Aromatoleum petrolei: one gene and its partner. The protein of the gene in region 2 interacts with the protein of the main gene of each other region in a pairwise test. Links are inferred from orthologs where the notes say so. Each region holds a gene or a part of one and is shown on either strand. Other genes may lie near its edges.

Region 1 (5,485 bases), 780 kb from region 2 along the record:
TCACCGGCGCCGTGTCGGCCGCCCAGAACGTGATCAAGTGCGTGCGCCGCTGCGGCCTCGAGGTCCTGGACCTGATCCTGCAGCCGCTTGCGTCGAGCTACGCGGTGCTGACCGAGGACGAGAAGGAACTCGGCGTTTGCCTGGTCGACATCGGCGGCGGCACCACCGACATTGCGGTGTTCACGCACGGCGCGATCCGCCACACCGCGGTGCTGCCGGTCGCGGGCGACCAGATCACCAACGACATCGCGATGGCACTGCGCACGCCGACCTCGGAAGCGGAGGAAATCAAGATCCGTCACGGCGTCGCCATGCACACGCTGGCCGACCCCGAGGAGATGATCGAGGTGCCCGGCGTCGGCGACCGCCCGCCGCGTCCACTGTCGCGCCAGCGCCTCGCGGACGTGATCGAGCCGCGCGTGTCGGAACTGTTCGAGCTCGTGCAGGCCGAGCTGCGCCGCAGCGGCTACGAGGAGCTGCTCTCCTCGGGCATCGTGCTGACGGGCGGTTCGTCCGTGATGCTCGGCATGGTCGAACTCGGCGAGGAAGTGTTCCACATGCCGGTGCGCGTCGGCGCGCCGCAGTACTCGGGTGGCCTGGCGGATGTCGTGTGTCACCCGCGCTATGCCACGGCCATGGGTTTGGTCATGGAAGGCCATGCCCAGCGTCGTCGCGGCATGCTGGCGCGCGAGACGCGCAGCGTGAAACAGGTGTTCGGACGCATGAAGGCGTGGTTCGAAAAGAATTTTTGACGTAACGGCGTGGAATTTTTCAGCCAAATTGAATGAGTTGTTGATCTGACTCCCTTATTTAGTTGTAAACTTTTGATTTATTACTAAATGTAGGTTTGGCGGCAGCTCGGTGCATATCGGGGTTGTTTTTCTGGAGGCGAGGCAAATGTTTGAAATCGTTGAGAAGGAGCAGACCGGCACGATCATCAAGGTGATCGGCGTCGGCGGTGCCGGCGGCAATGCCGTCGACCACATGATCAGGGAAGGGGTGCAGGGCGTCGAATTCATCGTCGCCAACACCGATGCGCAGGCGCTCAATCGCTGCCTCGCCCCGAACAAGATCCAGCTGGGCAGCTCCGGCCTGGGTGCGGGTTCCAAGCCCGAAGCCGGCCGCGCGGCCGCGCAGGACTCGCGCGACGCGATCGCCGCGGCGCTCGATGGCGCCCACATGTGCTTCATCACCGGCGGCATGGGTGGTGGCACCGGCACCGGCGCAGCGCCCGTCGTGGCGGAGATCGCCAAGGAGATGGGCGTGCTGACCGTCGCGGTGGTGACCAAGCCCTTCGACTTCGAGAACCGCCTGCGCGTTGCCGAAAGCGGTGTCGAAGAGCTGACCCGCTACGTCGACTCGCTGATCATCGTCCTCAACGACAAGCTGCTCGAGGTGTATGGCGACGACGCCGGCTTCGAGGACTGCTTCCGCTCGGCCGATAACGTGCTGCGCAGCGCCGTCGGCGGTATCGCCGAGATCATCAACGTGCCTGGTCTCGTGAACGTCGACTTCCAGGACGTGCGCACCGCGATGGGCGAGATGGGCCGCGCAATGATGGGGTCCGCCGAAGCCTCCGGCATGGACCGTGCGCGCATCGCCGCCGAGCAGGCCGCCGTGAGCCCGTTGCTCGAGGGCACCGAGCTGTCCGGCGCACGCTGCGTGCTGATCAACATCACCGCCAGCCGTTCGCTGAAGATGTCGGAAGTGCGCGATGCCGTGAAGACCGTCCAGGCCTTCGCCGCACCCGAAGCCTTCGTCAAGTACGGCACCGTGTTCGACGAGTCGATGGAAGACCGTGTCCGCGTCACCGTCGTCGCCACCGGCCTCGGCGTGCCCCGTGCCGCGCGCCAGCCGGTGATGCAGGTTGTGCAGGGCACCGGTACCTACGGCCCGTCGGTCGGCGGCATCGACCTGACCAATCTGGACGTGCCGGCGGTCATCCGCACCAATCGTCGCACGCAGGTCGAGGCGATGAGCGCCAACGGCATGGGGACGTACGACATCCCGGCCTTCCTGCGCAAGCAGGCCGACTGAGCATTACCGGCTCCGCCCATAACGGGCGCGTGCTGCGGACCGTCGCCTCCGGTCTGCGGCACGCGCCCGTTTCCGTTCCCGCGCCGGGCACGGAGGCGTGACGGCAATCCGCGGCAACGCTGTGTTGCATGTTGCGTTGCAACCAAGCTTACCGTGTGATCGTTGCTGTGCGTGCTAAACTGCTGTCGTGTAACGGGAATTCAACAATGATCAGGCAGCGCACCCTTAAATCGCTCATCAAGGCCACCGGCGTCGGGCTGCACGGCGGACGCAAGGTCCAGCTGGTGCTGCGTCCGGCTGCGCCCGATACCGGCATCGTCTTCCACCGCGTCGATCTCGATCCGGTCGTGGATTTTCCGGCCGACCCGTATTCCGTGTGCGACACGCGCATGTGCTCGGGTCTCGAGCGTGACGGCGCCAAGGTCGGCACCATCGAACACCTCATGTCGGCCCTTGCCGGCCTTGGTATCGACAACCTGCACGTCGACGTCGACGCCCCCGAAATCCCGATCCTCGACGGTAGTGCGGGTCCGTTCGTGTTCCTGCTGCAGTCCGCGGGCATCGAGGAGCAGCAGGCGCCCAAGCGCTTCCTGCGCGTGAAGAAGGCCGTCGAGTATCGCGAGGACGACAAGTGGGTGCGCCTCGAGCCCTACGACGGCTTCCGGCTGGATTTTTCCATCGTGTTCAACCACCCCGCGATCGACAAGACCTCGACGCAGGTGAGCATCGATTTTGCCGAGCATTCCTATGTCCGCGACGTCGCCCGCGCGCGCACCTTCGGATTCATGCAGGACGTGGAGTTCATGCGTGCCAACGGCCTCGCGCTCGGAGGCAGCCTGGATAACGCGATCGTGATGGATGAATACCGCGTGCTCAATGCCGAGGGCTTGCGTTACGTCGATGAGTTCGTCAAGCACAAGGTCCTGGATGCGATCGGCGACCTCTACGTGTGCGGCCATCCGCTGCTCGCCCGCTATTCCGCGCACAAGGCCGGCCATGCGCTGAACAACCAGGTCCTGCGCGTGCTGCTCGAGGACAGCAGCGCCTGGGAGATCGTGACGTTCGAGCAGGACGCCGCGACCCCGGCGGCGGTCAGCCACCAGTTCGAACTCTCGCTCGCCGCCTGAGTCGCCTGCGATGCTGGTGATCCGGCTGTTCGCCATCCTCGCCGTGATCGGCATCGGCGGGTCGCTCGTCGCGTGGCTGCTCACCGGCAATCCCAGGTATCGACTGTGGGCGTGGAACTGCTTCCGTGCCGGTATCGTCGTGCTGTTCGTGTTCCTCGCACTATTCGCGCTCGAACGGGTGTTCGTCCCGTTCGCGTAGCCGTCGCCCGCGCGCCTCAACGGCGCGCGTGATTGTCTGGACGAAAGTCAGTCGCGGCGGCTGCGCCGCACCAGGCGCTCGAGCGACTCGCGCAGCGGCGAATCGGCCGGGAGCGTCGCCGAAAAATCCTCGATGCTGCGGCTGCCGCCTTCGGAGATCGTGCGTTGCGGCGGCGGGCGCCGCTCCTCGCGCGTCTCCAGCACCTTCACCTTCACCTGCACAGTCTTGATCGGCAGCCCTGCCGCTGCAAACTGCTCCACCAGTGACGGTGCGATCTGTTTGAGGCGCGCGGCCGCAGCGCCCCCATTGGCGAGCAGGACCAGCGTGTCGCCCTTCAGGTTGGCGACCGAGCAGGCCGACGAGAGCGCGGGCGGGAGGTGCTGCTGGAGCAGCGTCTGCAGGCGCATCAGGCGCGCCGCGTGGTCCTTCAGGCGAGCGAGCGCGTCGCCGGTGCCCAGGAAGCGCTGGATGAGCTGGGTCATGGTGATGCCGTAGTCGGAGTGCGCCCTGATGGTAGGTCGCACGTGCCCGGGCCGCAAGCGCGATGTTCCCGGCTGATCAGGCGGGTGGTCGCCGCATCCCCTGCGGGGGCTTGCGGCCGGCATGCTAAACTTCCCGCTTTGCCGAATCGGTCCCACCAGATACCCACATGATTTCCGGCCTGCTCAAGAAAATTTTCGGTAGTCGCAACGACCGCCTCATCCGCCAGTATTCCCAGACGGTACGCACCATCAATGCCCTGGAGCCGACGATCTCGGCCCTGACGGACGAGGCCCTGCGGGCCAAGACGGAAGAATTCAGGCAGCGCGTCGCGAACGGCGAAAGCCTGGACAGCCTGCTGCCGGAAGCCTTCGCGGTCGTGCGCGAAGCGGCGAAACGCGTCCACGGCATGCGCCACTTTGATGTGCAGTTGATCGGCGGCATGGTGCTGCACAGCGGGAAAATCTCCGAGATGCGCACCGGCGAAGGCAAGACGCTGGTCGCCACCTTGCCGGCCTACCTCAATGCGCTGACGGGCAAGGGCGTGCACGTCGTGACCGTCAACGACTACCTCGCCAGCCGTGACGCGGACTGGATGGGGCGCATTTACGGCTTCCTCGGGCTGACCACCGGCTGCAACCTGTCGCGCATGACGCACGAGGAAAAGCAGGCCGCCTACGGCGCGGACATCACCTACGGTACGAACAACGAGTTCGGCTTCGACTACCTGCGCGACAACATGGTGTATTCCACCAGCGAGCGCGTGCAACGTGGCCTCAATTTCGCGATCGTCGATGAAGTGGACTCCATCCTCATCGACGAGGCGCGCACCCCGCTGATCATTTCCGGCCAGGCCGAGGACCACACCGAGCTGTATCTCAAGCTCAACCAGGTGGCGCCGATGCTCACGCAGCAGGAAGGTGAGGGCGAGGACGTCACCAAGCCCGGCGACTACACGCTGGACCTCAAGGCGCGCCAGGTGCTCCTCACCGAGCAGGGTCACGAGAACGCCGAGCAGATCCTCACGCGCATGGGACTGCTGGCGGAGGGATCGAGCCTGTACGACCCGGGCAACATCCTCCTCGTGCATCACCTCTATGCGGCGCTGCGCGCGCACGCACTGTACTTCAAGGACCAGCACTACGTCGTGCAGAACAACGAGGTGGTGATCGTCGACGAATTCACCGGCCGCCTGATGGCCGGCCGCCGCTGGTCCGAGGGGCTGCACCAGGCGGTCGAAGCCAAGGAGGGCGTGCGCATCCAGGCCGAGAACCAGACCCTCGCCTCGATCACCTTCCAGAACTACTTCCGCATGTACGGCAAGCTCGCCGGCATGACCGGTACGGCCGACACCGAAGCCTACGAATTCCATCAGATCTACGGCCTGGAAACGGTGGTGGTGCCGACCAACCGTCCGATGCAGCGCCGTGACGACAACGACAAGGTCTATCGCACCGCCAAGGAAAAGTGGGATGCGGTGATCGCCGACATCCGCGAGTGCGTCGGCCGCGGCCAGCCGGTGCTGGTCGGCACGACTTCGATCGAGATCAACGAATTCCTCTCCGGGCTGCTGCAGCGCGAGAAGCTGCCGCATCAGCTGCTCAACGCCAAGCAGCACGAACACGAGGCGGAGATCGTCGCG
Region 2 (5,384 bases):
GCCTTCATCGCGCCCGGCAGTTCCGGCATTTCCGAGGCGACGCGCGCCTTCCAGTCCGGCGAAATCACGAGCGGCAACAGGTCCGGGTCGGGGAAATAGCGGTAGTCGTGCGCATCTTCCTTCGAGCGCATCATGCGCGTCTCGCCGGTGTCGGGGTCGAACAGCACCGTCGCCTGCTGGATCCTGCCGCCGTCCTCGAGGGTGTCGATCTGCCACTGCACCTCGTAGTCGATGGCCTGCTGCAGGAAGCGGAAGGAGTTGAGGTTCTTGATCTCGCGGCGCGTGCCGAGCGGTCCGCCGGGGCGGCGCACGGAGACGTTGGCGTCGCAGCGGAAGGAGCCTTCCTGCATGTTGCCGTCGCAGATGTCGATCCAGCGCACCAGCGCGTGCAGTGCGCGCGCGTAGGCGACGGCCTCGGCGGAGGAGCGCATGTCGGGCTCGGAGACGATCTCCAGCAGCGGCGTGCCGGCGCGGTTCAGATCGATGCCGCTCATGCCGTGGAAGTCCTCGTGCAGCGACTTGCCGGCATCTTCCTCGAGGTGGGCGCGGGTGAGCTGCACGGTCTTCTCGTACGCTTTGTCACCCTCGCCGACTCGGATCGTGATTTCGCCGCCCTGCACCACCGGCAGCTCGAACTGGCTGATCTGGTAGCCCTTCGGGAGGTCGGGGTAGAAGTAGTTCTTGCGCGCGAACACGCTTTTCGGCGCGACTTCGGCGCCGATCGCGAGGCCGAAGCGGATCGCACGCTCGACCGCGCCGCGGTTGAGCACCGGCAGCACGCCGGGCAGCGCGATATCGACGGCGCAGGCCTGCACGTTCGGCGCGGCGCCGAAGGCGGTGCTGGCGCCGGAAAAGATCTTGGAGGCGGTGTTGAGCTGGGCATGTACTTCCAGCCCGATGACGACTTCCCAATCCGATCTGCTCATAGTCCTGTCTCTTGATTCGCTGCGGTCAGGTGCACTGGCCGCTAGACCGGTCCACCAGGATCGGCCATACATATTCGAACGTGCCGCGGGTGCAGCGTTTCGCGCATTCGGAGAATGCGACGGTGACCTGTTCGCCCTGTTCCCACATGCGCACGGTGCAGCCGTCGCGCGCCTGCAGCTCGACGTGCGGCTCCTTGAGCACCTGCCTGAAGTCGGCCAAGTCGAACTTGCAGCTGCCGCGCTTGGGGACGTCGACCGTGGCGGCGAAGGCGCGCACCTCGGAGTAGCTGACGTCCAGCACGGCGCTGCCGCCGTAGCCGACCTCGTCCTTGAAGTGGCAGTCGGTCTTGACGGAGAGCGGGCGCACCGGCATGGGCTTCAGCCGGCCGCGCTGCAGTGCGCGCTCCGGTTCGGCCTCCGCAGCGGATTGCGCCGGGGAGGGCGTGGTCGCAGCGGGCTCCGTCTTGCGCTCGGGCGGGGTCGCGCAGGCGCCCAGCAGCGCGAGGGCTGCGAGCGCGAGCGCGCGGACGGCGGGATGAAGGCGGCGCATGGGACGCTCAGCCCGGACGGCGCAGGTGCCAGTCGGTCGCGTGCTGGTACTGGTGCGCGGTGCCCAGCAGGCGCGCTTCGCCGAAGTAGTCGCCGATGAGCTGCAGGCCGACCGGCAGCTTGCCGGCGCCGAAGCCGCAGGGATGCGACAGGCCGGGCAGGCCGGCGAGGTTTACGGCGATGGTGTAGATGTCCGACAGGTACATCTGCACCGGGTCGTCGGTTTTCTCGCCGATCGCCCACGCGGTGGTCGGGCTGGTCGGGCCGGCGATCACGTCGCATTGCCGGAAGGCGGCCTGGAAGTCCTGCGCGATCAGGCGGCGCAGCTTCTGTGCCTGCAGGTAGTAGGCGTCGTAGTAGCCGTGCGACAGCACGTAGGTGCCGACCAGGATGCGGCGCTTCACTTCGGCGCCGAAGCCTTCGGCGCGGCTCTTCGCGTACATCTCGGCGAGGTCCCGGTATTCGGCCGCGCGGTGGCCGTAGCGCACGCCGTCGAAGCGCGACAGGTTGCTGGAGGCCTCGGCCGGGGCGATCACGTAGTAGGCGGGGATCGCGAGTTTGGCGTTCGGGAGGCTCACCTCGACGGTGCTCGCCCCGAGCCTGCGGTACTGCTCGAGCGCGGCCTCGACCGCGGCGCGCACGTCCTCAGCCATGCCTTCGGCAAAGAATTCGCGCGGCAGGCCGATCCGCAGGCCCGCGAGCGGTTTGTCGGAGGCGGGTGCGGCGATCTCGCGCGCGTAGTCCTCGGCGGGGCGCTCGAGGCTCGTGGAGTCACGCTCGTCGAAGCCCGCCATCGCGGTCAGGAGCTGTGCGCAGTCCGCAGCGGAGGCGCCGAAGGCGCCGCCCTGGTCGAGCGAGCTGGCGTAGGCAATCATGCCGTACCGGCTGACGACGCCGTAGGTGGGTTTGATGCCGGTGATGCCGGTGTGGCCGGCGGGCTGGCGCACCGAGCCGCCGGTGTCGGTGCCGGTGGCGATCGGCGCCAGGCGCGCGGCGACCGCGGCGGCCGAGCCGCCTGAGGAGCCGCCAGGGATGCGCGTCGTATCCCAGGGGTTCTTCACCGGGCCGTAGTGCGAGTTCTCGTTCGACGAGCCCATCGCGAACTCGTCCATGTTGGTCTTGCCCAGGTTCACCGCGCCGGCGGCCTTGAGCAGCGAGACGACGTGCGCGTCGTAGGGGCTGACGAAGTTCGACAGCATCTTCGAGCCGCAGGTCGTGAGCACGCCTTCGGTGCAAAATACGTCTTTGTGCGCGAGCGGGATGCCGGTGAGAGGACCGGCCTGGCCGGCGGCGATGCGCGCGTCGGCGGCCCGCGCGGCCTCGATCGCGCCGTCGCGGTCGACCGTGATGAAGGCGTTGAGTGTCGGGTTGTGCGCGGCGATGCGGTCGAGGAAGAGCGTCGCGAGCTCGACGCTGGAGATCTTCTTCGCGTCCAGCGCGGCGCGCAGTTCGGTGAGGCTGGCGTTGATCATGGCTTACTCGATGACCTTCGGGACGAGGTAGAGGCCCGCTTCGGTCTGCGGGGCGACGCGCTGGAAGGCCTCGCGGCGATCCCGTTCGGTCGCGACGTCGTCGCGCAGGCGCTGAGCGACATCCTGCGGGTGGCTCATCGGCTCGACGCCGCTGGTGTCGACTGCCTGCATCTCTTCGATCAGGCCGAAAATTCCATTCAGTTTGGTGCGCGTGGCCTCGACTTCGCCATCGGCGAGCTCGAGCCGCGCGAGTGCGGCGATGCGCAGGACCTGTTCAGTGGTAAGCGACATGAGGAAACAAAACCCGCTTAAATCACAAAGATTTGTAGGTTATCATACTCGTTTGCCGCCAGTCCGGCCGGGCTTGTCGCCCCCCCATCGCCCACCCTCCTCACCGGTTTCGGGATTTTTCCGCATGTTTGGCTTCCTGCGTTCCTATTTCTCCAACGATCTGGCCATTGACCTTGGCACCGCCAACACGCTGATCTACGTGCGCGGCAAGGGCATCGTGCTCGACGAGCCGTCCGTCGTGGCGATCCGTACCGAGGGCGGGCCCAACGCGAAGCGCACGATCCAGGCGGTCGGCCATGCGGCGAAGCAGATGCTGGGCAAGACGCCGGGCAACATCACCGCGATCCGCCCGATGAAGGACGGGGTGATCGCCGATTTCGTCGTCACCGAGCAGATGATCAAGCAGTTCATCAAGAAGGTGCATGACTCGCGCATGTTCTCGCCCTCCCCGCGCATCATCATCTGCGTGCCCTGCGGTTCGACCCAGGTCGAGCGCCGCGCGATCCGCGACGCGGCGCTCGCGGCGGGCGCCTCGCAGGTGTATCTGATCGAGGAGCCGATGGCGGCGGCGATTGGCGCAGGCCTGCCGGTGTCGGACGCGACCGGTTCGATGGTGGTCGATATCGGCGGTGGCACCACCGAAGTCGGCGTGATCTCGCTGGGCGGCATGGTGTATGCCGGCTCGGTGCGCGTCGGCGGCGACAAGTTCGACGACTCCATCGTCAATTACATCCGCCGCAACTACGGCATGCTGATCGGCGACACGACGGCGGAGAACATCAAGAAGGAAATCGGTTCGGCCTTCCCGGGCTCGGAGGTGCGCGAGATGGAAGTGAAGGGGCGCAACCTCGCCGAGGGCATTCCGCGCAGCTTCACGATTTCGTCGAACGAGATCCTCGAGGCGCTCACCGAACCGCTGAACCAGATCGTGTCGGCGGTGAAGATCGCCCTCGAACAGACTCCGCCCGAACTGGGCGCGGACATCGCCGACCGAGGCATGGTGCTTACCGGCGGCGGCGCGCTGCTGCGCGATCTCGACCGCCTGCTGATGGAAGAGACCGGCCTGCCGGTGATCGTCGCGGAGGAGCCGCTGACCTGCGTCGCGCGCGGCTGCGGCATGGCGCTCGAGAAGATGGACAAGCTCGGCTCCATCTTCGCGTCCGAGTAATTCGCGCCGTCACGACGGGCCTCCGGACTCGTCGCGCTCCGCCGTCCACGCATCACGATGTCCCTCGCCGGTCATCCGTCGCCACCCATCTTCAAGCAGGGACCCACGCCGCTCGTGCGGCTGCTGGTGCTCGTCTCCATCTGCCTGGCGATGCTGGTCGCCGACCTGAAGTTCCGTTACCTCGAAGTGGTGCGCCAGGCGCTGTCGGTGGCGACCTGGCCGCTGCAGATGGCCGCGGCGGCGCCGGCCGATTTCGTGCGCAACGCCGCGGTGTATTTCGCGACGTTGGTCGAGGTGCAGAAGGACAACTCCGCGCTGCGCGGCCGCGAGCTGGAAGCGGCGCAGCGCCTGCTGCGCTTCGAGCAGCTGGAGGAGGAGAATCGCCGCCTGCGCGGGCTCCTCGACATGGGGGCTTCGGTGGCGGCGAAGAGCGTGGCCGCCGAGATTCTCTACGATGCGCCGGACCCCTTCGACCGCAAGGTGATCCTCAACCGCGGCAGCCAGCAGGGCGTCGAGGCCGGCATGGCGGTCGTCAACGAGCAGGGCATGATCGGCCAGGTCACGCGGGTGTATCCGGTGCAGGCGGAGGTCACGCTGATCACGGACAAGGACCAGGCAGTGCCGGTGCAGGTCGCGAGGAACGGCTTGCGCGGCGTGCTCGCCGGGGCGGGACAGGGGCGCCTGGAACTGCGCTTTACCTTGTCGGGCGCGGACGTGCGCGTGGGCGACCGGCTCGTGACCTCGGGCCTCGACGGCCTCTTCCTCGCCGGCCTGCCGGTCGCCGACGTCGTGAGCGTGGATCGCGACGCGCAGACCTTCGCGGTGATCGTGTGCGAGCCGGTCGCCGGCGTCGAGCGCACGACCCAGGTGTTGCTGCTCGGACGTGCCGAGTCGCCGCCGCCGCGTCCTGCGCCGGAGCCGGAACCCGGGCCGAGCAAGGGTCGCAAGGGTTAAGGACAGCCATTCATGCAGCCGACC

The links. The genes of interacting proteins can lie anywhere in the genome.
Region 1: the proteins of ToN1_RS11865 (region 2) and ftsZ interact in binary tests that used the Escherichia coli proteins (3 or more experiments, as listed by UniProt). The link is inferred for Aromatoleum petrolei from one-to-one orthologs.

Annotation. Positions count from the first base shown.
Region 1 is NZ_CP059560.1:1,806,444-1,811,928, reverse strand. What follows is about bases 1-2,967. They hold ftsZ (cell division protein FtsZ), read left to right. Parts: upstream 1-897; coding sequence 898-2,037; downstream 2,038-2,967. Other genes in these bases: lpxC (UDP-3-O-acyl-N-acetylglucosamine deacetylase), read left to right, coding at 2,244-2,967; ftsA (cell division protein FtsA), read left to right, coding at 1-752. Also shown: more of lpxC, read left to right, coding at 2,968-3,164; ToN1_RS08285 (hypothetical protein), read left to right, coding at 3,175-3,363; ToN1_RS08280 (DciA family protein), read right to left, coding at 3,411-3,845; preprotein translocase subunit SecA, read left to right, coding at 4,013-5,485. UniProt on the Escherichia coli protein: Essential cell division protein that forms a contractile ring structure (Z ring) at the future cell division site. The regulation of the ring assembly controls the timing and the location of cell division.
Region 2 is NZ_CP059560.1:2,592,909-2,598,292, reverse strand. The notes cover bases 2,520-5,384. They hold ToN1_RS11865 (rod shape-determining protein), read left to right. Parts: upstream 2,520-3,362; coding sequence 3,363-4,406; downstream 4,407-5,384. Other genes in these bases: mreD (rod shape-determining protein MreD), read left to right, coding at 5,373-5,384; mreC (rod shape-determining protein MreC), read left to right, coding at 4,464-5,360; gatC (Asp-tRNA(Asn)/Glu-tRNA(Gln) amidotransferase subunit GatC), read right to left, coding at 2,951-3,238; gatA (Asp-tRNA(Asn)/Glu-tRNA(Gln) amidotransferase subunit GatA), read right to left, coding at 2,520-2,947. In the rest of the region: Asp-tRNA(Asn)/Glu-tRNA(Gln) amidotransferase subunit GatB, read right to left, coding at 1-926; ToN1_RS11880 (hypothetical protein), read right to left, coding at 952-1,476; more of gatA, read right to left, coding at 1,484-2,519. UniProt on the Escherichia coli protein: Forms membrane-associated dynamic filaments that are essential for cell shape determination. Acts by regulating cell wall synthesis and cell elongation, and thus cell shape.